DNA from 2 places in the Thiobacter subterraneus genome. Region 2 is predicted to be linked to the other one. Evidence: predicted binding sites of a transcription regulator. Region 2 holds the regulator's gene; the other holds the start of a gene.
What was found. Region 2 encodes sigma-54, which starts transcription at its own class of promoters, with help from an activator protein. Its sites were predicted from a motif close to TGGCANGNAANCTGCTTT; they were not measured.
Positions count from the first base shown of each region.

Region 1: the regulator sigma-54 is predicted to act here: its motif matches at 12,806-12,823, upstream of ACZ42P_RS08380 (TorF family putative porin).

Region 1 is NZ_AP042402.1:1,673,966-1,689,112, reverse strand. It holds gene metH (methionine synthase) at 1-2,749, opposite strand, end outside; gene ACZ42P_RS08440 (rhodanese-like domain-containing protein) at 2,844-3,230, shown strand; gene ACZ42P_RS08435 (pyridoxamine 5'-phosphate oxidase family protein) at 3,230-3,679, shown strand; gene ACZ42P_RS08430 (dienelactone hydrolase family protein) at 3,756-4,673, shown strand; gene ACZ42P_RS08425 (amidohydrolase family protein) at 4,682-5,719, shown strand; gene ACZ42P_RS08420 (VIT1/CCC1 transporter family protein) at 5,716-6,765, opposite strand; gene ACZ42P_RS08415 (GGDEF domain-containing protein) at 6,836-7,846, shown strand; gene ACZ42P_RS08410 (ATP-binding protein) at 7,843-8,880, shown strand; gene ACZ42P_RS08405 (STAS domain-containing protein) at 8,914-9,780, shown strand; gene ACZ42P_RS08400 (hypothetical protein) at 9,777-10,115, shown strand; gene ACZ42P_RS08395 (glutathione peroxidase) at 10,258-10,824, shown strand; gene ACZ42P_RS08390 (YifB family Mg chelatase-like AAA ATPase) at 10,842-12,338, opposite strand; gene ACZ42P_RS08385 (accessory factor UbiK family protein) at 12,348-12,629, opposite strand; gene ACZ42P_RS08380 (TorF family putative porin) at 12,869-13,684, shown strand; gene glnK (P-II family nitrogen regulator) at 13,699-14,037, shown strand; gene ACZ42P_RS08370 (ammonium transporter) at 14,049-15,147, shown strand, end outside.
Region 2 is NZ_AP042402.1:1,519,622-1,534,768, forward strand. It holds gene ACZ42P_RS07610 (sensor histidine kinase) at 1-228, opposite strand, end outside; gene ACZ42P_RS07615 (ABC transporter permease subunit) at 297-1,040, shown strand; gene ACZ42P_RS07620 (hypothetical protein) at 1,066-1,782, shown strand; gene ACZ42P_RS07625 (prepilin-type N-terminal cleavage/methylation domain-containing protein) at 1,881-2,561, shown strand; gene ACZ42P_RS07630 (monovalent cation:proton antiporter family protein) at 2,571-4,541, opposite strand; gene ACZ42P_RS07635 (KpsF/GutQ family sugar-phosphate isomerase) at 4,602-5,594, shown strand; gene kdsC (3-deoxy-manno-octulosonate-8-phosphatase KdsC) at 5,603-6,160, shown strand; gene lptC (LPS export ABC transporter periplasmic protein LptC) at 6,157-6,732, shown strand; gene lptA (lipopolysaccharide transport periplasmic protein LptA) at 6,713-7,321, shown strand; gene lptB (LPS export ABC transporter ATP-binding protein) at 7,344-8,066, shown strand; gene ACZ42P_RS07660 (RNA polymerase factor sigma-54) at 8,228-9,667, shown strand; gene hpf (ribosome hibernation-promoting factor, HPF/YfiA family) at 9,682-10,002, shown strand; gene ACZ42P_RS07670 (PTS sugar transporter subunit IIA) at 10,024-10,485, shown strand; gene hprK (HPr(Ser) kinase/phosphatase) at 10,472-11,428, shown strand; gene rapZ (RNase adapter RapZ) at 11,428-12,264, shown strand; gene ACZ42P_RS07685 (NusG domain II-containing protein) at 12,264-12,638, shown strand; gene ACZ42P_RS07690 (Gx transporter family protein) at 12,644-13,168, shown strand; gene ACZ42P_RS07695 (surface-adhesin E family protein) at 13,165-13,632, shown strand; gene ACZ42P_RS07700 (flavin prenyltransferase UbiX) at 13,629-14,237, shown strand; gene ACZ42P_RS07705 (LON peptidase substrate-binding domain-containing protein) at 14,239-14,883, shown strand; gene ACZ42P_RS07710 (NUDIX domain-containing protein) at 14,998-15,147, opposite strand, start outside.

The sequences.
Region 1 (15,147 bases), 150 kb from region 2:
GAAAGGCATTGGCCCGCGCGGCCTCCAGGGGAATGAGGCGGGCGCGCTCACCCTTGGCGAGGTGCCGCGCCCGCACCTGGTCGTAGTCGGCACGCACCTTGGCGATGTACTCGGCACGCTGGTCGTCCGACAGCAGGCTGGTGCAGACCCCCACGGAACGGGAGGCATCCTTCACGTACACCACCGGCCCGCTGTACTGGGGTGCAATCTTCACCGCCGTGTGGGCAAGGGAAGTGGTGGCGCCGCCGATGAGCAGGGGAACGGTGAAGCCCTGGCGCTCCATCTCCCTGGCGACGAAGGCCATTTCCTCCAGGGAGGGGGTGATCAGGCCGGACAGGCCGATGATGTCCGCATTCACTTCCCGGGCCGTGTCGAGGATCTTCGAGGCAGGGACCATCACCCCCAGGTCCACCACCTCGTAGTTGTTGCAGGCGAGCACCACCCCCACGATGTTCTTGCCAATGTCGTGGACGTCCCCCTTGACGGTGGCCAGCACGATCTTGCCCTTGGTGCGCGTGTCGCCGCTGGCGGCCTTTTCCGCCTCGATGTAGGGCACCAGGTGGGCCACGGCCTGTTTCATCACCCGCGCCGATTTCACCACCTGGGGCAGGAACATCTTGCCGGAACCGAACAGGTCGCCCACCACGTTCATGCCCGCCATCAGGGGGCCCTCGATGACCTGGATGGGCCGCTCGAATTTCTGCCGGGCTTCTTCCGTGTCCTCGATGATATAGGTGGTAATGCCCTTCACCAGGGCGTGGGTGAGGCGCTCCTCCACCGGCCACTGACGCCAGGCGAGATCTTCCACCTGTTCCCGGCTCTGGCCCTTGTAGCGTTCCGCGAATTCCACCAGCCGCTCGGTGGCGTCCGGGCGGCGGTTGAGCAGCACGTCCTCGACGCGCTCCCGCAGTTCCGGATCGATTTCCTCATAGACGCCGAGCTGGCCGGCATTGACGATGCCCATGTCCATGCCGGCGCGGATGGCGTGGTAGAGGAAGCAGGTATGGATGGCCTCGCGCACCGGCTCGTTGCCGCGGAAGGAGAAGGAGACGTTGGAGACGCCGCCGCTCACCTTGGCATAGGGCAGGTTCTGCTTGATCCAGCGGGTGGCCTCGATGAAATCCACGGCGTAGTTGTTGTGCGCCTCGATGCCGGTGGCCACCGCGAAGATGTTGGGATCGAAGATGATGTCCTCGGGGGGGAAGCCATCCTGGGTGAGCAGCCGGTAGGAACGGGCACAGATGTCGATCTTGCGCTGGAAGCTGTCCGCCTGACCCTGTTCGTCGAAGGCCATCACCACCACCGCCGCGCCATAGCGGCGGGCAAGCCGTGCCCGTTCCAGGAATTCCGCCTCGCCTTCCTTGAGGGAAATGGAATTGACGATACCCTTGCCCTGGATGCACTTGAGTCCCGCCTCGATCACGCTCCATTTGGAGGAGTCGATCATGACGGGCACCCGCGCGATATCCGGCTCCGAGGCCACCAGGTTGAGGAACTTCACCATGGCCGTCTCGGAATCCAGCATCGCCTCGTCCATGTTGACGTCGATGATCTGGGCGCCGTTTTCCACCTGCTGCCGCGCCACGTCCAGGGCCTTGTCGTATTCACCGTTGAGGATGAGGCGGGCGAACATGCGCGAGCCGGTGACGTTGGTGCGCTCGCCCACGTTCACGAACAGGGAACCCTCGCACACGTTGAGCGCCTCCAGTCCGGACAGACGCAGACAACGGGGGATTTCGGGGATGCGCCGCGGCGCCAGGTCCGCCACGGCTTCCGCCACGGCCCGGATGTGGGCGGGCGTGGTGCCGCAGCAGCCGCCCACGATGTTGAGGATGCCATCCCGGGCCCAGGCGCGGATTTCCGCCGCCAGGTGCTCCGGCGTCTCGTCATAGCCGGTTTCCGAGAGGGGATTGGGCAGGCCGGCGTTGGGGTGGGCCGAGACATAGACATCCGCCTTGCGGGCGATCTCCTCCACGTAGGGGCGCAGCTTGTCCGCGCCCAGGGCACAGTTGAAGCCCACGGACAGGGGTTCGGCGTGGCGCAGGCTGTTCCAGAAGGCCTCTGCGGTCTGGCCGGTGAGGGTGCGTCCGGATTCGTCGGTGATGGTGCCGGAAATCATGATGGGCAGCCGGCGTCCGATGCGGTCGAAATATGCCTGCACCGCGAACACCGCCGCCTTGGCGTTGAGGGTGTCGAAAATGGTCTCGATCAGGATCAGGTCCACGCCGCCCTGGACCAGCCCGTCCACGGCCTCGCCATAGGCCGCCACCAGCTCGTCGAAGGTGACGTTGCGCAGGCCCGGATCGTTCACGTCGGGAGAAATGGTCGCGGTGCGGTTGGTGGGGCCCAGCACGCCGGCGACGAAACGGGGTTTGGCCGGATCCTTCGCCTCGTACTCGTCGGCCACCGCGCGCGCCAGGCGTGCCGCCGCCAGATTGATCTCGTGCACCAGCGATTCCATGCCGTAGTCGGCCATGGCGATGCGGGTGGCGTTGAAGGTGTTGGTCTCGATGATGTCCGCCCCCGCCTCCAGGTAGGCGGCGTGGATGCCCCGGATCACCTCGGGTTGGGTGAGCACCAGCAGATCGTTGTTGCCCTTGAGATCCTGGGGCCAGTCGGCAAAGCGGCTGCCCCGGTAGTCGGCCTCCGTGAGCCTGAAGGTCTGGATCATGGTGCCCATGGCACCATCCAGGACCAGGATGCGCTGGGCGAGAAGCTCCGGCAGGCGGGCGATGCGGTCGACGGACATAAAAAACGCTTGAAAAAAAAGCGTGTTATGGTAACACACCGGCCTTGCCGGCGGCGGTTTGGCCGGCTGGCCCGCCGCTGCCTATACTGGGTCCATGAAGCACCTGAAACCCCGGGAAGCCTACGAGTTCCTGCGCACCCATCCGGAGGCGGTGTTCATCGACGTGCGCAGCGAGTGGGAATACCTGTTCGTGGGGCACCCCAAGGGCGCGCTGCTCATCCCCTGGGTGGACGGGCCCAACTGGGAGCGCAACCCCGAGTTCGTCGCCCACGTCAAGCGGGCCACCTCGGTGGACCGGCCGGTGGTGCTCATCTGCCGCAGCGGCAACCGCTCCCGCGATGCGGGCAAGGCCCTGGAGGAAGCCGGGTTCACCAAGGTGTACAACGTGGAACACGGGTTCGAGGGCGACCTCAACGAGGAGCACCAGCGGGGCAGGCTCAACGGCTGGCGCTTCGAAGGCCTGCCCTGGGAGCAATGTTGATGGAGCCGCGCCAGCAGAAGTTCATCCTCGATGTGCTGCGCCGCCACCGCTACATGGCCCTGGCGACCATCCGGCCCGACGGTTTTCCCCAGGTCACCACTGTCGGCTACGCCAACGACGGCTTCGATCTCTACTTCTCCTGCGACCGTACCAGCCAGAAGGTGAAAAACATCCGCCGCTGCGACAAGGTCGCCGCCGCCATCAACCGGGAATACCGGGACTGGCGCAGGATCCGCGGCCTGAACCTGGGCGGCCATGCGCGCATCCTGCGGGGCGGCGAGCGGGAAGCCGCCTGGCACATCCTGGCCGCCAAGTTTCCGGACATGGGGGAGTTCCCGGCTTCGGACCCGGCCATCGCCTTCGTGCGGGTGCGGCCGACCGTGATCTCGCTGCTCGACTATTCGCAGGGCTTCGGTCACACTGAGCTGGTCAAACTGGGGCCCAGCTAGCCTCTTGCCGCCGCGGGCGGTGCGGGTACCGTAATGCCAACAACAATCGCGGTTGGCTCACAGGAGGGACACTGCCATGACAAGCGGCAAACCATTTCGCGCATTCCTTCTTGCCGTGTTTCTCGGGCTCGGTGCCCACGGGGCCGGTGCAGTCGACCCCTCCCCGTCGGCGCAGCGGGCCTTTGAACCGATCGACTTCGACAGTCTCGAAACCACTGGCGTGTTCTCCCCCAAGCCAGTGAAGATCAAAGGCTATCTGTTGAAGGCCTCCGGCGAGGGCAAAGCTCCCGGAGCCGTTCTCGCGCCCGCCTGTCAGGGCCTGCTGACGCCGGACGGCAGCCAGATCAATCCCAACTATCGAAAAATGGCCCACCACCTGAACGCGATGGGCATCACGGTGCTGCTGATCGATGGTTTCAACCCGCGCGGGTTCAAGGAAATCTGCAGTCAGTCCGGCAAGACCCGATCCATCGATAACGTGACCCGTTTGAAGGACGCATTCGGCGGCCTCGCCTACCTCCGCAGTCGCAGCGACGTGCTGGCCGACCGGATTTTCCTAGTGAGCTGGGGCGCAACGGGCAGCCTGCAGGCCATGAACCAGGCTTCGCCCTACCGCAAACTGGCAGGCACGGGCTTTGCCGGCGCCGTGATGTTCTACCCCGAGTGCGACAAGATGGACAACCGTTTCGCGCCCTATGCGCCGATCCAGGTATTCGTCGGCGAAAAGGACGAATGGAATCCGGCTTCCGCCTGCCTGCAGCTGGCCAAACGCCAGGAAGCCGGCAGCGCTTCCTTCGACATCAAGGTCTATCCCGACACCTACCACGCCTTCGACAAGCCGATGCCGCCGCGCCTCTATACGGGGAACCCAGGCCTGGGACCGGTCATGGTTGGCAGCAACCCGGCAGCGACGGCGGATGCCCTGAAGACCACCACGGCGTTTCTCGCGCGTGTGCTGGAAGCGTCTGGTCGCGGCCAGGCCGACGCGCAGTGACGTGTGAAATGGGCAAGGCGCTGGCGCTGACACGGACGGTGGCCGCGTCCCTGCTCTGGGGCAGCGTGTTCGCGGCACATGCGGAAGCGCCGCAGTACATCGACACCCAGGCGCAGTTCGACCCGGTGCACCGCAACTATGCCGGCACCCTGGAAACGATGCTGCACGAGATGGACCGGGTGGGCATCCGCCGCATGTTCATCGTCCCGCCGCCCATGCCCCACGGCGCGGCCCTGGCCTACGACGCGGAGGAGATTGCCCGCGCGATCAAGGACCACCCCACCCGCTTCAGCTTCCTCGCCGGCGGCGGCTCACTCAACGGCATGATCCAGAAATACGCCCCAGGCGAGGTCACCGACGAGGTGAAGACCGTCTTCCGCCGGCGCTGCGACGAGATCCTCGCGCTCGGCGCCCTCGGCTTCGGCGAAGTCACCGCGGAACATCTGGCGGTCGCAGTCGGCATGGGCGACATCCATGCAAGCGAATCCGCGCCGCCGGACCACCCGCTGCTCCTGCTGCTGGCGGACATCGCGGCGGAGAAGGACGTGCCGATCGATTTCCACTTCGACGTGATTCCGGCGGACATGCCCACGCCGCCCATGCTGCGGCGCAACAACCCGCCAGAGCTGAAAGAAAATCTGCAGGCCTTCGAGCGCCTGCTCGCCCACAACCGCAAGGCGCGCTTCAACTGGGCCCATGCCGGGCGCGACCCGCTGGGCCAGCGCACGCCGCTGCTCATGCGCCAGCTGCTGGAGCGCCACCCCAATCTCTATTCGGCGCTGCTGGTCGCCCAGCGCGGCCCGCGCCCGACGATTCCGCTGGACGAGGGTGGCCAACTGAAACCCCAGTGGCTCAAGCTGATCCAGGACTTTCCCGACCGCTTCACCATTCACAGCGACATGTTCTACACGCCCCGCTGGCCGCCGGAGCGGGGGCCGAAGGACTCGCACGAACTGGCGAGACAGCTGCTGGAGCAGCTGCCCCCCGATCTGGCAGCCAAGGTAGCCTACGGGAACGCCGTCCGCATCTATAAGCTTAAGGACTAGCCGAGCGTGACCCCTAGCGCTTTTCCGATGATGTAAGTACCCGCTCCGGCGGCACCGCCGATGGCCAGCATGCGCAGTCCCCCCAACCAGGCGTTGCGGCCCGTGAACAGGGAGAGGGTCGCGCCCACCCCGAACAGGGCGAGGGCGGTGAGAGCCACTGCCACCGGCAGGGCGCGCGCGGCGTCGAACAGCACGAAGGGCAGCAGGGGCAGGGCCGCCCCGGCAGAGAAGGAAAGAAAGGAAAACACCGCCGCGGCGAGGGGCGAACCCAGGTCGTCCGGGTCCAGGCCCAGCTCTTCCCGCGCCAGGGTGTCCAGGGCCCGGTCCGGATCGGCGATCAGCTTGTCGGCCAGGGCCTTCGCCTCGTCCTTGGCCATGCCCTTGTGTTCGAAGATGAGGGCCAGCTCCGCAGCTTCCTCTTGCGGATACTGTTCCAGCTCGGCGCGTTCCAGGCCGATCTGGTACTCGTACATCTCCCGCTGTGAGCGAACGCTCACATACTCGCCCGCGGCCATGGAAAAGGCGCCGGCCAGCAGGCCGGCGATGCCCGAGAGGACGATCATGCCGGCCTCCCCCGGGCTGTGGGAGACCGCCCCGGCCACCCCCAGGATCAGACTGGCATTGGATACCAGCCCGTCGTTGACGCCGAACACGGCCGCGCGCAGGTTGTTGCCGGCCCCCATGCCCTGGTGCCGCCGCCCCACCTGGGAGACATCGGTGGGCATGGCGTGGCCCACCGGCGCCTTGGTGTAGAGGGACATGCCGCGCACCTTCATGGCGGCGAGCACCGCGCGCAGGTAACGCGGGCCCAGCTTCTTCACCAGCCAGGCCACCAGCCGGGTGCGCAGGTCCGGCACGTAGCGCGCAGGCGGCGTGTGCCCGGATTTGCGCATCTCCCGCGCCCACAGCTCGGCCTGTTCGTCCGCCGCGCGGGCGAGCTCCAGGAACAAAATCTGGCGGGGCGTGCCGGACTCGGCATCGGACACCACCCGGTAGAGATAGGCGGAGCGCTTTTCTTCCCGCCAGCTTTCGAGTTCGTGTTCCATCGCGCCCCCTCTCCCTCCGGATTTCCGACAAGCGCCTCAAGATTTCCTCACGCGGCCCGATAACGTTGGCGTGCAAACCCCTGTCGTGCAAGGAATGGCCACCGAGCTGTTGCGGCAGAACCTGGCCATCGAGCCGGATCTGCAGAATTTTATCGGCTTCGTGCTGAGCGCGGTTTCCCGCCTCGGCGGCAATGCCTTTGCCGCCACGCCTGCGAGCATCGCGCTGGCCGAGCGGCTGCGCGCGGCGGGGGCGGGCACGGGCTATCCCCTCCCCGCCAGTCTGCGCCTGGACCAGGGCGAGCTCAAGGTGACCTGGAACGGCGCCGAGTCCCTGACCATCGCGCGCCTCAGTCAGGCGCCCAGCCCGGCGCTCATCTCGGAACTGCGCCAGTATTTCCAGCGTTCCACCGAGATCGAGGATCCCGCCCTCCTTTTGCGGCGCAATGCCGAGATGGCGCGCTTCCTGGAGGAATCCCGGGCGCGGGCGGAGCGGGAGCTCGCGCGCATGCAGGCGGCGCTGGAAAAACGCCAGGCGGAACTCGCGGATTCGCTGCGCCAGGCGGAGACCGATCCCCTCACCGGCCTCTACAACCGCCGCGCCTACGATGCGCGCATCGCCCAGGCCTTCATGCAAGCTGCCTCCAGTGGCCAGGCGATCACCCTGGTGCTGTGTGACCTGGACCACTTCAAGCAGATCAACGACGAACACGGCCACCAGTATGGCGACGCCTATCTGTGCAAGATGGCCCAGGCCATGCTGTCGGTGATTCGCAGTGACACCGACGCCGCCTTCCGCTTCGGCGGCGACGAGTTCGCCCTGCTCTACCGCTGCGGCAAGGCCATTGCCCTGCGTCGGGCCCACACCCTGCTCAGGGCCATGGACGGGCGCATCAGCGTGGGGCTGGCCGCCATTTCGGCGGACGAACCCTGCGCCGGTTCCCTCACGGATTTCATCGCCCGGGCCGACCGGGCGCTCTACGAGGCCAAGAACCGCGGGCGGGGCCGCATCGTCGCCGACACCTGTCTGCCGGACGGGCGCATCACCTTCAGCGAGTACACCCTCGAGGAGGCGGTCCCGTGACGGCACCGGCCCTGCTCGATTCCGGCGCCTGCCGGCTGCTCTTTTCCGACGCCATCGCCAGCGAGAGCGCCGGCATTCTGCTGCGCTCGCGCCTGCAGTCGGTGGCGCGCCGGCTGGGGTTTGCCGAGGCGCGCCGGGAGAACATGGTGCTGGTGGCGTCCGAGATGGTGACCAACCTGATCAAGCACGCCCACGGGCGCGGGGTGCTGCAGATCTGGCAGCAGCCGGGCAACGCGCTGGATCTGGTCTCCTTCGATTACGGTCCCGGCGTGGAGAATCCCGCCCTCGCCCAGCGGGACGGCTTCTCCACGGCCGGCACCCTGGGCAAGGGACTTGGCAGCATGCAGCGCCTGTCGGACCGCTTCGGCCTGTTTTCCCAGCGCCCCGCCGGCGGGGCGGAGCGCTGGCATGGCACCGCGGTGTGGTGCCGTTTCGAGCCCGAGCCCCGGCCGCCGGGCCGCTGCGAGGTGGGGCTGTTCGTGCGTTCCCTGGCGGACGACCGCCACAACGGTGACCACATCTATCTGCACGACGACGGCGAGCGCCTGCGCCTTTTGCATCTGGACGGGCTGGGGCATGGGGCGGAGGCGGCGCATGCCACGGCCCACCTGGCGCGCCACGTGGAAGAGGCGGACAGCCTCACCGGCCTCATGGAGCGGGTGGACCGCCAGCTGCGTGCCACCAGCCGTGGCGCGGTGGCCATCGCCTGGGAGCTCGTGCCGCGCAGGCGCCGGCTTACCCTGCTGGGGGTGGGTGACATGGCCGCCCACGTCTGCCGCGAGGGCGAGGTGCAGCACTATGCCTTCGCGCCGGGCGTGCTGGGACGGGAACACAAGACACCCCGGCCAATGGACCTCGCGCTGGAGGCCGGGGCGGTGCTGGTCTCCACCAGCGACGGCATCCGGCGCGGCTGGGACGAGAAAACCTTCCCTGGCCTGTGCCGCCAGCATCCCCAGCTGGTGGCCTACGTGCTGGGCAATTCCATGGCACGGCTCACCGACGACCAGTCGGTGTGCGTGCTGCGACTCAACTAGACGGACGCACCCGCATTCCATAGGAGACGGCAAATGGCCAAGAACCCGACCCAAGCCAAGCTCACCCTGATCGAGCAGCTCAAGCTGCAGGTGGGCCACATATCCAACCGCATCGAGGAACAGGGCAAGGCCGTATTCGGCGAGGCCAACGTCCTGTCCACCGACGAGATCACGGATCTCAGCGTGCAGTTTCTGGAACTGATGGTCACGCTGCTGGACACGGAGGATCCGCTGGATTCCCACCAGCCGGCGTTCCGGGCGCTCAAGACCTTCTTCGGCAACATCTCCCAGCAGATCGTGGCGCGGGGCGGACGCATGGAAGACTTCGTGCGCTACATGCAGTTCCTGCAGCGCTGCTTCATCGAATCCCTGGGCCGGGACGAGCAGGTGGCGCCGGAGGACATGCGCGCCATCCTGCTTCTGCTCTCCAGCGTGTTCAACGAACTGCTGCTGGCCGTGTTCCAGACCTATCTGGAAGAGAAGGAACGCACCATCGAGGCCCAGCAGCGGGAGCTGCGCGAGACTTCCACGCCCATCACGGAAATCTGGGATGGCGTGCTGACGCTGCCCATCATCGGCACCCTGGACTCCTCGCGCACCCTGCTCATCATGGAAGCACTCCTGAACCGCATCGCCCAGGAACGCGCAAGCGCGGTGGTGATGGACGTCACCGGCGTGCATACGGTGGACTCCCAGGTCTCCCACCACATGATCCAAATGGTGCGGGCCATCCAGCTCATGGGGGCCACTGCCATCCTCACCGGTATCCGCCCGGAGATCGCGCGCGCCATGACCAGCCTCAACATCGACCTGGGCAATGTCACCACCCGCGCCACCCTGTCCGACGGGTTGAAGGAAGCCTTCCGCCTGCTGGGCGTGCATGTGAGCCGCGCGGCATGAACGTGGGTGGCATCCATCTCACGCGCGTGGGCGGCGGCGCCATGCTGGCCGAACCCAGTCGCGCCCTGGATCTCTCGGACACCGGCCCGGTGCTGGAACGCCTCCTCGCCGAGCTGCAGGCCCACAAGGCCGAGCGCCTCTACTACGACCTGGCGGACGTGCCCGTGATCGACCGGCTGCACCACGCCTGGCTGGAGAGCCTGGCACGCGCCTGTCGCGCCATCAACGTGCGCATGATTTGCATCCACATGCAGCCCACCGCCGCCTTTGGCCTCGCCACCTTCCTCGAGGCCAAGCCCAGCTACGACACGGCCCTGGACATGGAAGCGCGCTGAAGCCGGTCGCCCCAGGGGGATGTGCTTTCTGGTGCACGGGGCGCAGGACGGGAAGCTTTGGCCCGGGAGCAGACGTGGTCAGGGGGTGGGGAGACCCCACCTGCGCACCGAGCGGGCGGTGTCCTGCCCGAGGGATCAAACCATGTTTCAATGGCTGTTGCGAACCATCCTGCTGGGAGCCGTCATGATCTGGCCATTTGGCTCGCACGCCGCCGACGGGTTGGGCGGCAGTGCCTACGACTACAGCTTCACCACCCTGATTGGCAACAGGCCCCTGCCCCTGGCGCAGTACCGGGGCAAGGTGCTGCTGGTGGTGAACACCGCCTCCGAGTGCGGCTTCACCCCGCAATACCGGGGGCTGGAAGCCCTCTACGAGAAATACCGCGCGCGCGGCCTGGTGGTGATCGGGGTGCCCAGCAACGACTTCGGGGGCCAGGAACCCGGCAGCAGCGAGACGATCGCCAACTTCTGCCAGGTGAACTACGGCGTGAGCTTCCCCATGGCGGCGAAGGTGCACGTCAGGGGCGAGCAGGCCCATCCCTTCTACCGTTGGGCGCGGGAACGCTTTGGGCTGGCCGGTGCGCCCAAGTGGAACTTCCACAAGTATCTGGTGGGGCCCGACGGCCGCCTGGTGGACTATTTCCATTCCACCACCGAGCCGGAGTCACCGCGCCTCATCAGGGCCATCGAGGCGCTCCTGCCGGGCTGATCCGGCGGAAGCCTCCCTCAGCCATCCATGCCACGCCGGTACTGGATGGCCTCGGCGATGTGGGGACCTTGCACCGTCGTGCTGCCTTCCAGGTCGGCGATGGTGCGGGCGAGGGCCAGGATGCGGTGATAGGCCCGGGCGGAGAGGGCGAGCCTGGCGATGGCCTGCCGCAAGAGGCCCTCGCCTGCGGCATCCGGCCGGCAGTGGGTGTCGATTTCGGCAGGGGTGAGCTCCCCATTGGGTTTGCCCTGGCGGGCCACCATAAGCTTCCGTGCCGCTTCCACCCGCGCGCGCATGGTCGCTGACGGTTCGCCCGTGGGCGCAGCGGTCAGGTCGGCCTCCGGCAGGGCCGGCACCTCGATCTTGATGTCGATGCGGTCCAGCAGCGGCCCCGAGAGTCTGGCGCGGTAGCGTGCCACCTGGTCCGGCGTGCAGCGGCAGCGGCCCGAGGGGTGGCCCAGATAGCCGCAGGGGCAGGGATTCATCGCCGCCACGAGCTGGAAGCGCGCGGGAAACTCGGCCTGACGGGCCGCGCGCGAGATGTGGATGCGGCCGGATTCCAGCGGCTCGCGCAAGACCTCCAGCACGCGCCGGTCGAACTCCGGCAATTCGTCCAGGAACAGCACGCCGTGGTGGGCCAGGGAAATTTCCCCGGGACGGGGCTGGCTGCCTCCCCCCACCAGCGCCACCGCCGAGGCCGTGTGATGGGGCGAGCGGAACGGCCGTACCCGCCAGTTTTCCAGGCGGAATCCGCCGCTGCCGAGGGACTGGATGGCGGCGGATTCCAGCGCCTCCTCCTCGCTCATGGGCGGCAGGATGCCGGGCAGACGCGCCGCCAGCATGGACTTGCCGGTGCCCGGCGGACCACTCATCAGCACGCTGTGGGCGCCAGCCGCCGCCACTTCCAGCGCGCGCTTGGCGTGGGCCTGTCCCTTTACCTCGGCGAAATCCGGATAGGCGGGGACGGCCCGCGCCGGCTCACCCCGGTAGGGTGACAGCCGCTCGCCGCCGGCGAAGTGGTTGCAGACCTCCAGCAGGCTGCGGGCGGGATAGATTTGCGCGGTGCCGGCCAGCGCCGCTTCGGCGGCATTCTCCGCCGGCAGAACGAAGGCCCGTCCGCTTCGCCCCGCGCGCCAGGTCATGGCCAGCGCGCCGCGCACCGGGCGCAGGGCCCCGGTGAGGGCGAGCTCACCGGCGAACTCGAAACGCGGGAGTTCCTCTGCGGGAATCTGGCCGGAAGCGGCGAGGATCGCCAGGGCAATGGGCAGATCGAAGGCGCCGCCTTCCTTGGGCAGGTCGGCAGGCGCCAGATTCACCGTGATGCGCCGGGCGGGAAAGTCGAACCGCGCGGTCTGGATGGCCGCGCGGACCCGGTCGCGCGCTTCCTTCACCTCCGCTTCCGGCAGGCCGACGATGGTGAAGGCGGGCAGTCCATTGGCCAGATGCGCCTCCACTGTCACCAGCGGCGCCTCCACCCCGGAGAGCGCGCGGCTGAAGAGCACGGCCAGGCTCATGGAGGAGGGTCAGGCCTCGGGTGCGCGCGTCCCGTTCCCGGCCGCCTTGGCCGGGGTGGCAGCCGCGGCTTCCAGGGCCGCCACCTTCTTCTCCAGGGCGTCCAGCTTCTCCCGCGTGCGGACCAGCAGCGCCTGCTGCACGTCGAATTCCTCCCGCGTCACCAGATCGAGACGGGCAAAGAAACTCGTGAGCACGGCCCGCAGGTTTTTTTCCACATCCGCAGCCGGGGACTGGGAGAAGACTTCCCGAATCCGGCCCGACAGCTCGTCGAGGAACTTGGCGCTCAACATGATCACCTCCGAAAACGGCGAGTGTAGCAGAGGCGCCATGCCGCGCGCATGCCGGCCGCCGGGCTGCGCCGTCCTGGTGCATGGACGGTGAACGGTGCACCAGCTTGGTGAGGGTGGGGCCGGGGCGTCCCCGGATCAAATTTTTAGGGCCTTGATTGTCCGACGTTTTCGCGGTCTGGCACGGTGTGTGCTGAAGCAGGGACGCGGCTTTTCGCATTCACCCGACAAGGAGCCTGATCATGAACCCATCTCTGTTGCGGTTCGCCCCGCTTGCCGGACTGCTTGCCGCCCTGCCCCCCGCGGGTATGGCGCAGGAAAGTGCCTCAAGCCTCAGCGGCAACCTCACTCTCACCAGCGACTACGTCTTCCGCGGCGTATCCCAGACCCAGGGCAGGCCGGCCATCCAGGGCGGCATCGATTATGCCCACCCGAGCGGTTTCTACCTGGGCACCTGGGCTTCCAACGTGTCGTGGGTCTCGGTGCGCGCCTTCAAGGACAGCACCGGCACCGTGACGACAGGCGACCCCTTCAAGGAAAACAACAGCATGGAATGGGACTTCTACGGGGGCTACAAGGGCACCGTGGGGGATTTCGGCTATGACCTGGGCGTGATCACCTATTACTACCCCGGCGACAAGACCACCGCCAAATCGCCGGACACCACGGAAGTCTATGTCGGCGGCAGCTGGAAGTTCCTGAGCGTCAAATACAGCCATGTGGTTTCCGAGAACTTCATCGGCTGGTACGACGCCACCAACAACCGCAACACCCGGGGCAGCCACTACCTGGAACTCAACGCCAGCTACGACCTGGGCAACGGCTGGGGCGTCCTGGGCCACGTGGGGCACCAGACGGTCAAGAACCTCGGCGATGCCAGCTACACGGACTGGAAGCTGGGCGTGAGCAAGGATGTGGGCTTCGGCGTAATCACCCTGGCCTACACCGACACCAACGCCAAGGACTGGGTCTATGACTGGTCCACCTCGGCCAGCGGTAACGACTTCAAGAAAGTGGCGAATGGCCGTGCCTTCGTCTCTTTCACGAAATCCTTCTGAAGGAGAACCCAGCCATGAAATTCGTGACGGCCATCATCAAGCCGTTCAAGCTCGACGAGGTGCGTGAGGCCCTGTCCGCCATCGGCGTGCAGGGGGTCACCGTCACCGAGGTCAAGGGCTTCGGCCGGCAGAAGGGACACACGGAGCTCTACCGCGGCGCCGAATACGTGGTGGACTTCCTGCCCAAGGTGAAGATCGAGGTCGCCATCCGCGCCGACATGCTCGATGCGGTGCTGGAGGCGATCCAGAAGGCCGCCCAGACGGGCAAGATCGGCGACGGCAAGATCTTCGTGTTCGATCTGGAACAGGCCATTCGCATCCGCACCGGTGAAACCGGGCCGGACGCATTGTGAGGGAGGACACCATGAAAAGATTCATCACGCTCTTCGCCCTCCTGGCCGGCGTGGTCCTGGCCATGCCGGGGCTTGCCGGGGACGCGCCGGCCCCTGCCCCTGCGGCCGAGGCGCCGGCCGCTGCGCCGGTGCCCGCCGCGGAAACGCCGGCTGCCGCACCCGCGGCCGAAGCCGTCGCACCGGCTCCGGTCGCGAAGAAGCTCGACACTGGCAACACGGCGTGGATGCTCATCTCCACCGCCCTGGTGCTGTTCATGACCATCCCCGGTCTGGCGCTGTTCTACGGCGGCATGGTGCGCAAAAAGAACGTGCTGGCCACGATGATGCAGAGCTTCGCCATCACGGCGCTGATCAGCATCATCTGGATGGTTGCCGGCTACAGCGTCGCCTTCCAGGAAGGCAACCCCTTCGTCGGCGGTTTCGGCCGCCTGTTCCTGAACGGCATGGGGCTCGATGCCCTGTCCGGGGCGGACGGCGCCAACATCCCCGAGTCGGTGTTCATGACCTTCCAGATGACCTTTGCCATCATCACGCCGGCACTCATCGCGGGTGCCTTTGCCGAGCGCATGAAGTTTTCCGCCATGCTCTGGTTCACGGGCCTGTGGTCGCTGCTGGTCTATGCACCCGTCGCCCACTGGGTGTGGGGGCCGGGCGGCTGGCTGGGTGGCCTGGGGGTATTGGACTATGCCGGCGGCACCGTGGTGCACATCAATGCCGGCGTGGCGGGCCTGGTGGCCGCCCTGATGCTGGGCAAGCGCATCGGCTATGGCAGGGAGGCCATGCCACCCCACAATCTGACCCTTACCATCACCGGCGCGGCCATGCTGTGGGTGGGCTGGTTCGGCTTCAACGCCGGCTCGGCGGTGGCGGCGGATGCGCGCGCCGGCATGGCCATGGCCGTGACCCAGATCGCGACGGCCGCGGCCGCCCTGGGCTGGATGTTCGCCGAGTGGGTCGCCAAGGGCAAACCCAGCGTGCTGGGGATTGCCTCGGGCGCGGTGGCGGGCCTGGTGGCCATCACGCCCGCTTCCGGTTTCGTGGCACCCATGGGGGCCCTGATCATCGGCATCGCGGCGGGGGTGGTGTGCTTCTGGAGCGCCACCAGTCTGA
Region 2 (15,147 bases):
GAGCAGGGCCAGCGCCGCGCCGGAGAGGGGGCCCACCGCCTGGTCCGTGCGCCATACCGGCTGCCAGAGCAGGAAAAACCCCAGATGGGTCAGCATGAAGGCCCGTGCCCACCAGGGCTCCACCCCCCAGGCCAGGGAGGCGTGCAGGCTGAGGAGCATCAGCCCCAGCCAGAAGTGGGGCCGGTCACGCAGCCAGTCCGGTCGGCCCGGCCGGGGGGATTCGGTCATGCCTGGGTCCATTTCGTTGCGGGCGCGCCGGGGCGCGGCCCGTTTTGTTACCATCGGCGAGGTCGCCCATGAGCCAGATCCTCGCCATCGTCCGTCACACTGCCCTCGAAGCCCTGCGGGCACGCAGTCTCCTGTGGGCGCTTCTGACGCTCATCGTCCTGTTCGGCGTCAGTCTCTTCCTGCGCGAGCTCGCCCTCACCGACAGCCAGCGCCTGCAAATGACGTTCCTGGCCGCGACCAGCCGGCTCGCCTGCGCCCTGGTCACGGCGGCGCTCATTATCGGCGCCGTGGTGCGGGAGTTCAACGAACAGGGACATTTGCTGCTCCTCTCCCTGCCCCTGCCGCGCACGCGCTATCTGCTGGGCAAGTTCCTGGGCTTCGCGGCGGTGACGCTGGTGTTCGCCCTGGCGAGCGGCTTTCTGCTTGCCCTGAGCGCGCCGCCGAGGCTGGTGCTGGGCTGGAGTGTGAGCCTAATGCTGGAGCTTTGCATCGTCGCGGCCATGGCGGTGTTCGCCGCTTTCAGCCTGCGCCAGTGGCTGCCGGCCCTGCTGCTCACCCTGGGGTTCTATCTGCTCGCGCGCAGCATCGGGGGTCTGCAGCTCCTCGCCCACGGCGGGGGAGCGAGCACCCCGTGGCTTGTCCCCCTCACCGACGCAGTGGCCTGGCTGCTGCCGCGGCTGGACGGCTTCGCCGCCTCGGCGCGCCTGCTGGGTGAAACCGGCGGGCTGGCGGCAGCGCTCGTACAGAGCCTCCTCTACTGTGCCCTGCTGCTCACCGCGGCGGCCGTCGATGTCACCCGGCGCGACCTGTGAACGCCCCCCCCACCGGGGGCTCGTTTTGCTGCTCATCCTGCTTGTGGCAGGCCAGCTTGCCTTGCGCATGGCCGAGCCGCTGCCGGCGCCCCGCCCGGGCGCCCTCGGCCCACCGCCGCCGGCGCCGGTCCTGCGCGCCCTGAGTCTGGGGGAACCGGTGCCCCTGGCGGGTCTGCTCGCCCTGTGGCTGCAGACCGCGGACGACACCCCGGGCGCGAGCACACCCTTCGTGCAGCTGGACTACACGTCCCTGGAAGCGTGGCTCGCCACCCTGCTCGCCCTGGACCCCCACGCCGACTATCCCCTGCTGTTGGCCAGCCACGTTTACAGCCAGGTTCCCGACCCGGCCAGGGTGCGGCAGATGCTAGAATTCGTGCGCCGCGCCTTCGGGGCCGATCCCGACCGGCGCTGGCGCTGGCTCGCCCACGCCTCCCTGGTGGCCCGCCACCGGCTCGGGGACGCGCGCCTGGCACTTACCTACGCGCGCGAAGTGGCGCAACGGGCACGGGAACCCGGCGTGCCCCACTGGGCGCGCCAGATGCCCATCTTCATCCTGGCCGACCTGGGAGAAGTGGAAGCCGCGCGCATCGAGCTCGGGGCCTGGCTCGCCTCGGGCGCGGTGACCGACCCCCGGGAACGCCACTTCCTCACCCAAACCCTGCTGGAGCTGGAACGCCGGGGCGCCGACGAAAATCCGTCATCCCCGTCGAAAACACGACAGCCGCCGGACGCCGCGCCGTGAACGGGCGGCACCCATTCCCCGAAATGCCGTCGTGCTGCCGTGGCATGAAACTTGCGTGGCTAGCGCACCACAACCACAACAATCCTGGAATGACTGTGATGAAGGCAAGGCAGAGCGGCTTCACCCTGATCGAAATCGCCATCGTCCTGGTGATCATCGGCCTGCTCCTGGGCGGCGTGCTCAAGGGTCAGGAACTGATCCAGAATGCCCGGGTGCGCAACATCATCGCCCAGCAGGACGGCATCAAGGCCGCCTTCTTCGGCTTCCAGGACCGCTACCGGGGCGTTCCCGGCGACTATCCCGCCAACCTCGCCAACCAGAACATCCCGGGGGCCGGCACGACGTGCGGGGGTGATGGCAACAGTCTGATCGAGAACAAGACCACCACCGGCTCGCCGGAATACATCTGCGCGTGGTACCACCTCTCCAAGTCAGGTTTCATTACCGGCAATTACACTGGCACCGGCACCTCCGCCGATGCCAACAACTCGCCGGCCAACCCTTTCGGCGGCCTGATCCAGCTCATCTTTGACAACAACTACATGGCCACCGCGGCCAATCCGCCGGCGGTGCACAACATCAAGACCGGCATCAACATTCCCAGCACGGTGCTGGCCGAGGTGGACCGCAAGATCGACGACGGCAATCCGGCCAGCGGCAGCTTCCGCTATTCCGGCTGGAACGTGCCGAGCAGCTCCACCTGCGTGACCAGCGCCACCCCTCCTGCCTGGGACAACACGGGCGCCCAGACCGTGTGCGGCGGCGTCACCCTGTTCTGAGCGTCCCCGCTAGCCGCGGGTGAGCCTGAGCTCGGCCAGGGCGAGGTCGTCCGGCAGGCCCATGAGGATCAACGAATCCCCCGCCTCCAGCCGCAGGTCCGGTCCGGGCTCGACGCCACGCACCCCGCGGCGCCGCACTGCCGTGACCTGCACGCCCAGGCTGTCCAGCTCCAGCTCGCCCAGGGTGCGCCCCAAAGTGGGGGCGTGTTCCGGCAGCGTGACGGTGTAGAGCCGCGGCTGCACGGTCTCGGCCCCCTCCTCCGTCGCCTCACTCAAACCCAGGAAGAAAGCCTTGAGCAGGCTGTAGCGCTGCTCCCGCACCTGGCGCACACGCTTGACCACCCGTGACGGCGGCACGCCCAGCAGCATGAGGGCATGGGAGGCCAGCATGAGGCTGCCCTCCAGCACCTCGGGCACCACTTCCTGGGCACCGGCGGCGATGAGCTGGTCCATGTGGGCATCGTCCAGGGTGCGCACCACCACGGGCAGACCCGGCCGGGCCTGTTGTACCACGCCCAGCACCTTGAGGGCGGAGGGCACCTCGGCATAGGTCACCACCACCATGCGCGCCCGGGACAGGCCCGCGGCCATGAGCACTTCCAGCCGTCCGGCATCGCCGTACACCACGCTCTCGCCGGCGGCGGCGGCCTGCTTGACCCGCACTGGGTCCAGGTCCAGGGCGATGAAGGGGACCTGTTCCTGATCCAGCAGGCGCGCCAGGATCTGCCCGCTGCGCCCGTAGCCGCAGATGATGACGTGGCCGGTGCGGCCGAAGCTGGTGGCGGCGATGGCATGCAGCTCGGCGGCGCGGCTCATCCATTCGCTGGCGCACAGCCGGCGCACCAGGGCGTCGCTGTGCTGGATCACCAGGGGCGCGGCGACCATGGACAAAAGCATCGCCGCCAGCACCACCTGGCCCACGCCGGCGGCGAGCAGCCCGTGCGCCGTGGCCAGGGCGAGCAACACCAGGCCGAATTCACCCGCCTGCGCGAGCGACAGCCCCACCCGCCAGGCATCGGCGGTGCTGGCGCCCATGAGTCGCGCAAGTCCCGCCACGATCGCCAGCTTGCCCAGCACCAGCGCCAGCGTGACGGCCAGCACCCAGCCCAGCTGGTGCATCACCTGGGCGGGGTCGAGCTGCATGCCCATGGTGATGAAGAACAGGCCCAGCAGCACGTCGCGGAACGGTTTGATGTCCGCCTCCACCTGGTAGCGGTATTCCGTCTCGGAGATGAGCACGCCGGCCAAAAACGCGCCCAGCGCCAGGGAAAGATCGGCACGCTCCGTGAGCCAGGCCAGTCCCAGGGTGACCAGGAACACGTTGAGCATGAACAGCTCCGGGGTCTTGCGCGCGGCCACCAGACCGAACCAGGGGCGCATCAGGCGCTGGCCGAAGAACAGGATGAGGGCCAGCGCCAGCGCCGCCTTGAGCACCGCGGCGGCGAGGGTCATGGCGAGCGCATCGTCGCCGCGCGCGAGTGCGGGAATGAGGATCAAAAGCGGCACCACGGCCAGATCCTGGAACAGCAGCACCCCGACGATCTGCTGGCCGTGGCGCGACTGCAGCTCGTAGCGCTCGGCGAGCAGGCGGCTGACGATGGCGGTGGAAGACATGGCAAGGATGCCGCCCAGCACCAGTCCCCCGCGCCAGTCGATCCCAAGCGCGAGGGCGATCGCCAGCACCGCAAGGGTGGTCACCCCCACCTGCAGCCCGCCCAGACCGAACACCACGTTGCGCATGGTCTTGAGCTGCGCCAGGCTGAATTCCAGGCCGATGCTGAACATCAGGAACACCACGCCGAATTCGGCGAGATAACGGGACTCCGCCGTGTCCGGCACGAGTCCCCAGGCGTGGGGGCCGATGGCCACCCCTGCCGCCATGTAGCCCAAAAGCGAAGGCAGTCTCAAGGTGCGCAGCAACGCCACGATGAGCACCGCCGCGGCGAGCAGGATGAGGACGAGTTCCAGCGTGTCGTGCATGGTTGCGGCCGAGTATAACAAGCGCCGCCTGCCGGGCGGCCGCTGCTATACTTGCGCCCCATGTCATTCGATGCGCTCAAACATGCCCGGCCCCAGGCCCTGGAGCTGGCGCGCGAGGTGCTCACCATCGAGGCCCAGGCGGTGGCCGCCCTGGCCGAGCGGCTGGACGACCGCTTTCTCGCGGCGGTGGATCTGGTGCTCAATTGCCGCGGCCGGGTCGTGGTGAGCGGCATGGGCAAGTCCGGCCACATCGCGCGCAAGATCGCCTCCACCCTGGCCAGCACCGGCACGCCCGCCTTCTTCGTGCATCCGGGGGAGGCGAGTCACGGCGATCTGGGCATGATCACCCGCGACGACGTGGTGATCGCCCTGTCCAACTCGGGCGAAAGTCCCGAGCTGCTCACCATCGTACCCCTGATCAAGCGCACCGGCGCCCGGCTCATCAGCATGACCGGGCGGCCCCAGTCCACCCTGGCGCGGGAGGCGGACGTGCATCTGGACGCCAGCGTGGCGCGCGAGGCCTGCCCGCTGGGATTGGCACCCACCGCCAGCACCACGGCGGCGCTCGCCCTGGGCGATGCCCTGGCGGTGGCCCTGCTCGACGCACGGGGCTTCGGCCCCGAGGATTTCGCCCGCTCCCACCCCGGCGGGGCGCTGGGCCGGCGGCTGCTGGTGCACGTCTCGGACGTGATGCGCAAAGACGAGGCCCTGCCGCGGGTGCGACCGGAAGCCAGCCTGCGCGATGCCCTGCTGGAGATGACCCGCAAGGGCATGGGCATGACTGCGGTGGTGGACGCCGACGACCGTGTGGTGGGCATCTACACCGATGGTGACCTGCGGCGCAGCCTGGACCGCGGCTGCGACATCCACACCACCCGCATCGCGGAGGTGATGACCGCCAACCCGCGCACCATCGCCCCGGAGCGTCTGGCCGCCGAGGCGGTGGAGCGCATGCAGGCCCACAACATCTACAGCCTGTTGGTGGTGGATGGCGCGGGCCGTCTCATCGGCGCGCTCTCCATGCACGACCTGATGCGCGCCGGTGTCGTGTGAGCCCTGCCATGACCCGCCATCCGCCCGCCAACGTGCTTTCCCTGGACGACGTGAACCTGCGCGCCAAGCAGTTGCGCCTGGTCATCTTCGACGTGGACGGGGTTCTCACCGACGGCTCCCTGTATCTCACGGACGACGGTCAGGAGATCAAGGCCTTCTTCTCCCTGGACGGTCACGGCATGAAGATGCTCAAGCGTTCCGGGGTGGAGCTCGCCATCATCACTGCGCGCAATTCCCAGCTCATGGTGCACCGGGCACGCAATCTGGGCATCACCCATCTCTACCAGGGCGCGGAGGACAAGCTGGAAGCCTACCAGCACCTGCTCGGCGAACTGGACATCGCGCCCGAGCACATCGCCTACATGGGCGATGACGTGGTGGATCTGCCGGTGATGCGCCGCTGCGGCCTGGCCATCACGGTGCCCGGCGCCCCGGACATCGTCAAGCAATACGCCCACTACATCACCACTCTGCCCGGTGGCCGCGGCGCGGCGCGCGAAGTGTGCGAACTCATCATGCGCGCCCAGGGCACCTGGGAGGCGCAGCTCGCCCCCTACCTCAAATGAACCGCGATCTCGCCGCTTGGGCAGCCCTGGGCCTGTTGGGGCTGTTCGCGGCCCTCACCTACTGGCTGGCGCAGGTGGTGGAGCCGCCACCGCCCAAGCGCGATGGCAGCACCCGGCATGATCCGGATTTCATCGTGGAGAACTTCAGCGCGGTACGGCTGGGCGAGGACGGCAAGCCGCGCTTCACCCTGGCCGCGGTGAAGATGACCCATTATCCGGATACCGAGACCAGCGAGCTGGAACGGCCCCATTTCACGCGGTTCAGCCCCACCGCCCCGCCGCTGCATGCCCTCGCGCAAAGGGGGACGGTCAGCCGCGACGGCGAGGAGGTCCACCTGCGCGATCACGTGCGCATCATCCGTGAAGCCCAGGGCGACCGCAGCGAGCTCACCCTCACCACGTCCTACCTGCACATCCAGCCGGAAAAGGAGCTGGCCGTGACGGACCAGCCGGTGACCATCACCGATGCGCATACCCAGATCACCGGCGTTGGCTTAAAATTGAACGCCAAGACCCGCCATTTCCAAATCCTCTCCCGCGTGAAAGTCCACTATGCGAAACCCCGCCGCTGAGGCCAGGCCCGCCTCGGCCCGCCTCGCCATCCTTGCGCTGGTCGTCTGCCTGGGCCTCGCGCCGGGCGCCCGTGGCGAGAAAGCGGACCGGGACAAGCCCATCAACCTGGAGGCGGACACCATGGAAGTGGACGATGCCGCCAAGGTGGCCACCTACACCGGCAATGTGCGCCTGTCCCAGGGCACGCTGCTCATCCTGGCCGACAAGCTGATAGTGCGGCAGGACGCCCAGGGCTTCACCAGCGCCACCGCCCTGGGCAATCCCGCAAGCTTCCGGCAGAAGCGGGATGGCGTGGACGAATACATCGAAGGCTGGGCCCAGCGCATCGAATACGACGGCCGACGGGACCGCGTGGAGCTGTTCACCAACGCGCGCGTCAAGCGCGGCCAGGACGAGGTGCGCGGCAGCTACATCTCCTATGACGCCCGAACCGAGTTTTACCAGGTGAAGGGCGGGCCGGAGGCGGTGAGCGAGACCAATCCCAAGGGCCGGGTGCGCGCCGTGATCCAGCCCAAATCCCGCACCCCCACACCGCCGCCGGCGGACGGGCTCGAGCTGCGTCCGGCGGACACGCCGCGCCAGCCCTAGGCCTGCACGCGGCCGGCCCGCCATGAGCACGCTGGAAGTCGTTGGCCTGCGCAAGCGCTACAAGGCGCGCACGGTGGTGAAGGATGTCTCCCTCACCGTGCACAGCGGCGACGTGGTGGGGCTTTTGGGGCCCAATGGCGCCGGCAAGACCACCAGCTTTTACATGATGGTGGGGCTCACCCCCCTGGATGAAGGCAGGATCCTGCTCGACGGCCAGGACCTGAGCCGTCTGCCCATCCACCGGCGCGCCCTCCTGGGGCTGTCCTATCTGCCCCAGGAGGCCTCCGTCTTCCGCAGGCTCACCGTGGAGGAAAATATCCGCGCCATCCTGGAGCTGCAGCCCCTCACACCCTCCGAAATCGACACCCAGCTCACCCTGCTGCTCACCGAGCTCAACATCGACCACCTGCGCCAAGCCCCCGCCGCCAGTCTGTCGGGGGGCGAACGGCGCCGGGTGGAAATCGGCCGGGCCCTGGCCACGCGCCCCCGCTTCATTCTGCTCGACGAGCCCTTCGCCGGGGTCGATCCCATCGCCGTGCTGGACATCCAGAAGATCATCCGCTTTTTGTCCCAGCGGGGCATCGGCGTGCTGATCACCGACCACAACGTCCGGGAAACCCTGGGTATCTGCGACCGGGCCTACATCATCAACGAGGGCTCGGTGCTCGCCAGCGGACAGCCGGATGAAATTGTTTATAATGAGGCGGTGCGACGGGTGTATCTCGGCGAGCACTTTCGCCTCTGAGCCCGAACCTCCCCTTTACCCGGAATGCATCGCTGCCGGTTCTGACGCAGCCGGCCTGAAGGAGCATTCGGGCTCGGGCCCCCGCAGGCGGCGCCCGCGCGGAGCAGTCCGGTCGGCGGCCAGCCGACTACGCATTCGGCACGGAGCCGGGCCAGTCCCCTATGAAACACAGTCTGCAGCTCAAGCTTTCCCAGCAGCTGACGCTCACGCCGCAACTGCAGCAGTCCATTCGTCTGCTGCAGCTCTCCACGCTGGAGCTCAATCAGGAACTGGAAGCCATCCTGCAGGAAAACCCCCTGCTGGAGCGCTACGACCTGGAAGGCGAGGAGGAAGGAGGCGCCCCGCTCCCCGAGGGCTTCGCGACCACGCTGCCCACGCCCGCCGCCGACGAGACCGCCGGCGAGACCGAGCGTGAGCCGGAAATCAGCGAGGCGCCGGAAAGCCTGTGGGACCAGGATATTCCCACCGGTCCCCGCGGCGAGGACGAGGAAGGCGATTTCCCCCAGTTGGCCGCCGGCGCGGAGACCCTGCGTGAACATCTGCTGTGGCAGCTCAACCTGCTCACCGTCTCGGAGCGGGACAGAAGCCTGATCGCCCTGCTCATCGACGCCCTGGACGAGGACGGCTATCTCAAGCAGCCCCTGAACGAGATCGCAGAGATGCTGCCGCCGGAGCTGGAGGTGGATCCGCTGGAGCTCACCGCCGCCCTCAAGCACCTGCAGAACATGGACCCGGTGGGGGTGGGCGCGCGCGATCTGTCGGAATGCCTGGCCCTGCAGCTGGAGAAGGGCGAGGCGCCGGAGCCGGCCCGAAGCCTTGCCCTCACCATCGTGCGGGAACACCTGGACCTGCTGGCGGCGCGCGATTTCAACAGGCTGAAGAAACTGCTGCAATGTTCGGATGAGGCGCTGCGCGAGGCGCACGAGCTGATCACTCACCTCAATCCGCGCCCGGGCGCGGCCTTCGGCCGCGACGAGACCCGCTACGTGGTGCATGACGTGGAGGTGCGCAAGATCAAGGGCCGCTGGGTGGTGCGTCTCAATCCGGAGGCGATGCCCAGACTGCGCATCAACCGGGTCTATGCCGACATCCTGCGCCGCAGCCGCAACGGGGCCAGCAAGGAACTCGCCGGCCAGCTGCAGGAAGCGCGCTGGCTGATCCGGAACGTGCAGCAGCGCTTCGACACCATCCTGCGCGTCTCCCAGGCCATCGTGGACCGCCAGCGCCATTTCCTGGAACACGGCGACGTGGCCATGCGGCCGCTGGTGCTGCGCGAGATCGCCGAGGCGGTGGGTTTGCACGAATCCACCGTGTCGCGCGTCACCACGCAGAAATACATGCTCACGCCGCGGGGCATCTTCGAGCTCAAGTATTTCTTCGGCAGCCACGTCGCCACCGAGTCGGGCGGCGCCTGTTCCGCCACCGCCATCCGCGCGCTGATCAGGCAGCTGGTGGCCGCGGAGGACCGCAGGCACCCCCTGTCCGATGCCCAGATCGCCGACATCCTGTCCAAGCAGGGCATCATCGTGGCGCGCCGGACCATTGCCAAGTATCGCGAATCGCTGCAGATTCCGCCGGTCAGTCTTCGCAAGTCCTTCTAACAGGAGCGCCCATCATGAATCTCACCGTCACCGGTCATCACGTGGATGTCACCCCCGCGATTCGCGACTACGTCAAAAGCAAGCTGGAACGCATCACGCGCCACTTCGACCACGTGATCGACGTGAACGTGATCCTGTCCGTGGAAAAGCTGGTCCAGAAGGCGGAAGCCACCATCCACGTGAGCGGCCGCGATCTCTTCGCCGAAAGCCAGGACGCGGACATGTATGCCGCCATCGACGCCCTCGCCGACAAGCTCGACCGCCAGGTGCTCAAGCACAAGGAGAAGAACGGCGGACACGGCCGCGAGGCGCTCAAGCGCCAGGCCGCGGAATAGCCTGTCCCGGCCACCCCGGCCATGAGCCTGCTGCCCGAACTGCTCGCCCCGGAACGCATCCTGCTGGACGTTCCCGCCGCGAGCAAGGAGGCCCTCTACGAGGAAGTGGGGCGGCGTCTTGCCGAGACCCTGCAGGTTCCCGCCAAAACCATCACCGCCAGCCTGCTCGCCCGGGAGAAGCTGGGTTCCACCGGTCTGGGGCAGGGCGTGGCCATCCCCCATGGCCGCATCAAGGGCCTGAAGCGGGCCGCCGGCTGCTTCGTGCGGCCGCGCGACCCCATCCCCTTCGGCGCCCCCGACGGGCTGCCCGTGAACCTGGTGTTCGTGCTCCTGGTGCCCGAGCAGGCCACCGAGCTGCACCTGCAAATCCTCTCGGAACTGGCGAGTCTGCTCGGGGACCCGGCTTTTCGCGACCGGCTCGCCCGGCTCACCGATCCCGTCGCCATCCATCACCTGTTCACCCACCCCCATGCCCCAGATTAGTGTCACACGGCTGTTCGAGGACATGCGCGCCAAGCTGCAGCTCGCCTGGGTGGCGGGCATGACCGGCGGCGACCGCGTGCTCACCAGCGAAACCGTTTCCAAGCCTTCGCTCGCCCTGATCGGCCATCTCAACTTCGTGCACCCCAACCGGGTGCAGGTGCTGGGTTGCGCGGAAATGGACTATCTCGCCCGGCTGGACGAGGCGGGCCTCAGGCAGGCCATCGACAACCTGTTTTCCACCGAACTCGCGGCGGTGATCGTGGCCAACGGCATCGCCGTGCCCCAGCCCCTGCTGGATGCCGCCAACCGCACGGAAACGCCGCTGTTCACCACCCCCCAGGAAAGCCCGCGCCTGATGCAGCTTTTGCAGCACTATCTGGCCAAGGTGCTGGCGGAGTTCGTCACGCTGCACGGCGTGTTCATGGAAGTGATGGGCATCGGCGTGCTCATCACGGGCGAATCGGCCATCGGCAAGAGCGAGCTGGCGCTGGAACTCATCAGCCGCGGCCATCGCCTGATCGCCGACGACGTGGTGGAGATCTACCAGACCTCGCCGGATACCCTGGAAGGCCGCTGTCCCTCGCTGCTGCAGGACTTCATCGAGGTGCGCGGACTGGGCATCCTCAACATCCGCGCCCTGTTCGGCGAAGTGGCGGTGAAACCGAAAAAGACGCTGCGTTTCATCGTCCACCTGGAACAGCCGCAGGACATCCACACCGCAGGCTATGACCGGCTGCAGATGCAGCAGGAAGTGCAGGAGATCCTGGGCGTGGCGATCCCCAAGGCGCGCCTGCCGGTGGCGGCCGGGCGCAACATCGCGGTGCTGGTGGAAGTGGCGGTGCGCAGCCACATCCTGCAGCTGCGCGGCATCGACAGCAGCCAGCAGTTCCTGGAACGCCACGACCGCTTCCTGCGCGCGGGAGACGATGAGGAGGAACGCTGATGCAGGTGATCCTGGTCAGCGGTCTGTCCGGCTCGGGCAAGAGCATCGTCCTCAACGTGCTGGAAGACGCCGGCTATTACTGCGTGGACAACCTGCCGGTGGAGTTTTTGCCGTCCCTCATCGAGCTGCTCAACGAGGAAGGCCGCAGCCAGGTGGCCATCAGCGTCGATGCCCGCACCGGCCACACGCTGTCCGAGCTGCCGCAGCAGGTGCGCACCCTGCGCCACCAGGGCATCGACGTGCGCGTGCTGTTCCTGGAGGCGAACACCGAAACCCTGGTCAAGCGCTACAGTGAGACCCGCCGCCGCCATCCCCTCTCGGACGGCAGGCGCACCCTGCCGGAATGCGTGGAAGCCGAGCGGGAGGCGCTGGCGGAAATCGGCGAGCTGGGCCATCACATCGACACCAGCGAACTTTCGCCCAACACCCTGCGCAACTGGGTGAAGGATTTCCTGGCGCTGGACCGCTCCCGCATCACCCTCCTGTTCGAATCCTTCGGCTTCAAGCACGGCCTGCCGCTGGATGCGGATTTCGTGTTCGACGTGCGCTGCGTGCCCAACCCCTACTACGATCCCCGCCTGCGCCCCCTGACGGGGCTGGATGCGCCCGTGATCGAATTCCTCGAGCAGCAGGAGGCCGCCATCGGCATGCTGGCCGACATCCGCTATTTCATCGAGAAATGGCTGCCGGCCTTCGTGCGCGACAACCGCGCCTATCTCACCGTGGCCATCGGCTGCACCGGCGGCCAGCATCGTTCCGTGTATTTCGCGGAACGGCTGGCGGAGCGCTTCCGCAATGACTACCAGGTGCTGGTGCGCCACCGGGGGCTGGCCTGATGAAGGTGCTGGCCCACCTGCGTCCGGGGGATGGGCTCACCCTGGCAGCGGGAATCCTGCTGGTGGCGGGGCTCGCCGCGACCGCCCTGCCTGGCGACGTGCCCCGGCGCGCCATCGTGCGTGCCGGCGGGCAGGTGGTGGCGGAAGTGGGGCTCGACACTCCGCGCCGGATCCTGGCCCGGGGTCCGCTGGGCGTGAGCGTGATCGAGATCGAGCCGGGACGCGCGCGCGTGGCGGCCGACCCGGGGCCGCGCCAATACTGCGTGAAGCAGGGTTGGCTGAGCCGCGCCGGCGATGCCGCCTTCTGCCTGCCCAACCAGGTGAGCGTGGAGCTCGCCGGTGCGACGCGGCGCTTCGATTCCCTCACCTATTAGCCGCCATGCGCCTCACCCTGCCCGTCACCGAGGAAGACCGGCGCATTGCCTGGCTGGCCGGACTGGCCCTGGGACTCACCCTGGCCGAGAACGCGGTTCCCTCGCCCCTGCCCGGGGTCAAGCCGGGCCTGGCCAACATCGTCACGCTGGTAGTGCTCGAGCGCTTCGGCTGGCGGGTGGCCGCCTGGGTGTCGCTGTTGCGGGTGGTGGCCGGCGGCATGCTGCTGGGCACCTTCCTCTCCCCCGGTTTCGTGCTGAGCCTGGCCGGTGCGCTGGCCGCGCTGGTGGCGCTCGCGGCCACACGGGGGCTGCCCACCGCCTGGTTCGGTCCCGTCACCCACAGCGTGGTGGCGGCGCTGGCCCACGTGGCCGCCCAGCTCGCGGTGGTGTATCTGTGGCTCATTCCCCATGCCGGGCTGTTGGCGCTGACACCCCTGTTCGCGGGCGCGGCGCTGGTGTTCGGCACGGTGAATGGTCTGGCCGCCGCCCACCTCCTGGAGCGCCTGCCTGGGCGGACCGCGCCGGCATGAGGTGGCTGGGGCTCCTTGCCGGCCTGGCGGCTGCGCTGCCCGCCTGGGCCGCCGACTGGGTGCGCCTCCCCATTCGCGGCGAGGACCAGTATTTCTACGACCGCAGCAAGCTGGTGATCCAGGGTGAGGAGATCACCTACTGGAAAAAGGTCGTGTTCCGTCAGCCGCCGCTCATCAAGGGCCAGCCCGCCGCGTGGGCCCTGATGCGCGAGCGCATCCACTGCGGTCAGCACACCCTGCGTCTGATCAGCTATCTCTACCACGCGGCCGACGGCACCGTGCTGGAATACGTGCCGGAAGCGGAGAAGGACGGCACGCCCATCATTCCGGATACCCTGGGCGATGCCTTCGAACACCATCTGTGTGCCCTGGTCGCACGCAGACGGGAACAGGAGGCCGCACGCAAACAGGACACCGCCCCCGGGCAGGAACAGGAGGCGCCGCTGCAGGAGCTCACGCCATGAAGACCATCACCCTCGCCCTCACCGGGGCTTCCGGCATGGCCTATGGCCTGCGCCTGCTGGAATGCCTGCTCGCCGCAGGCTGCCGCGTGCAGCTCCTTGCCTCCCAGGTGGCCCACGTCACCGCCAAACAGGAACTGGGTCTCGCCCTGCCGGCGCGGGCCCAGGACCTGGAACGCTTCCTGACGGAGCGTTTCGGCCCCCAGCCCGGGCAGCTCGCGGTATTCGGGCGGGAAGAGTGGTTTGCGCCGGTGGCCTCCGGCTCCAATCCGCCGGACGCCATGGTGGTCTGCCCCTGCACCATGGGCACGCTGGCGGCCATCGCCGCCGGCCTGTCCGACAATCTCATCGAGCGCGCCGCAGACGTGGTGATCAAGGAAGGACGCAGACTCGTGCTGGTGCCGCGGGAGACCCCCTTCTCCGCGCTGCATCTGGAAAACATGCTCAAGCTCGCCCGTCTCGGTGTCGTTATACTCCCTGCCAATCCCGGCTTTTATCACCATCCCCAAACCGTGCAGGATCTCGTGGATTTCGTCGTCGCGCGCGTGCTGGATCAGCTCGCGGTGCCGCACCAGCTCATGCCGCGCTGGGGCGAGCGCGAGACCTGACATGCTGCGCAGACTGCGCGACCGCATCGTGGACTATCTGCAGGAATCGGCCCAGGGCACCCCCTTCGAGCTGCCCCTGTTTCCCCTGCACACCGTGCTGTTTCCGGGGGGCCTTTTGCGGCTGCGGGTGTTCGAGCCACGCTACATGGACATGGCCAAGGCCTGCCTCCAGACCGACCGGCCCTTCGGTGTGTGTCTCATTCGCGAGGGCGCCGAAGTGGGTCAGCCGGCCACGCCCCATGCGGTGGGCACCACGGCGCGCATCACCGACTGGGACATGCAGGCGCTGGGCGTGCTCAACCTCACGGTGCTGGGGGGCCAGCGCTTCCAGGTGCTGGAAAGCCACGCCGAGGCCGACGGGCTGGTGGTGGCGCGGGCGCGGCTGCTGCCGGTGGAACCGCCCCTGGCGCTGCCGGCGGAACACGCGGCCTGTGCCGGGGTGCTGCGCGCCATCATTCAGCATGTGGGGGAGGAACGCTTCCAGCCACCCTTCGCCTACGAGGACGCAGTGTGGCTGGGTTATCGTCTGGCCGAGGTGCTGCCCCTCAAACTGAGCGCCAAACAGAACATGCTGGAAATGAACGACAGCCGCGTGCGGCTGGAAATCCTGCACCGCTTCCTGGGCCAGCAGGGACTGGCGAGCTGAAAGCCGGCCCACCGGAAAGCCGACCCGCAAAGGACACGCAGGCGGCCGCCTGGGTGCAGCGTTTTCTCCAGACCTGCCCGCCGGGGGGGGCAGGCGCTTGGCGTGTCGGCCCCGTCAGGCAATGGCCGCGCGGATGGCGCGGCGCAGGCTTTCCTCCAGCATGGGCACGGTGTCGTACTCGGCCAGCCGTTGGGGCTCGATCCACTCGAAATCCGTGTGCTCCCAGTCGATCTCGATACGCGGCCTGCCGGAAAGCCGGGCAAG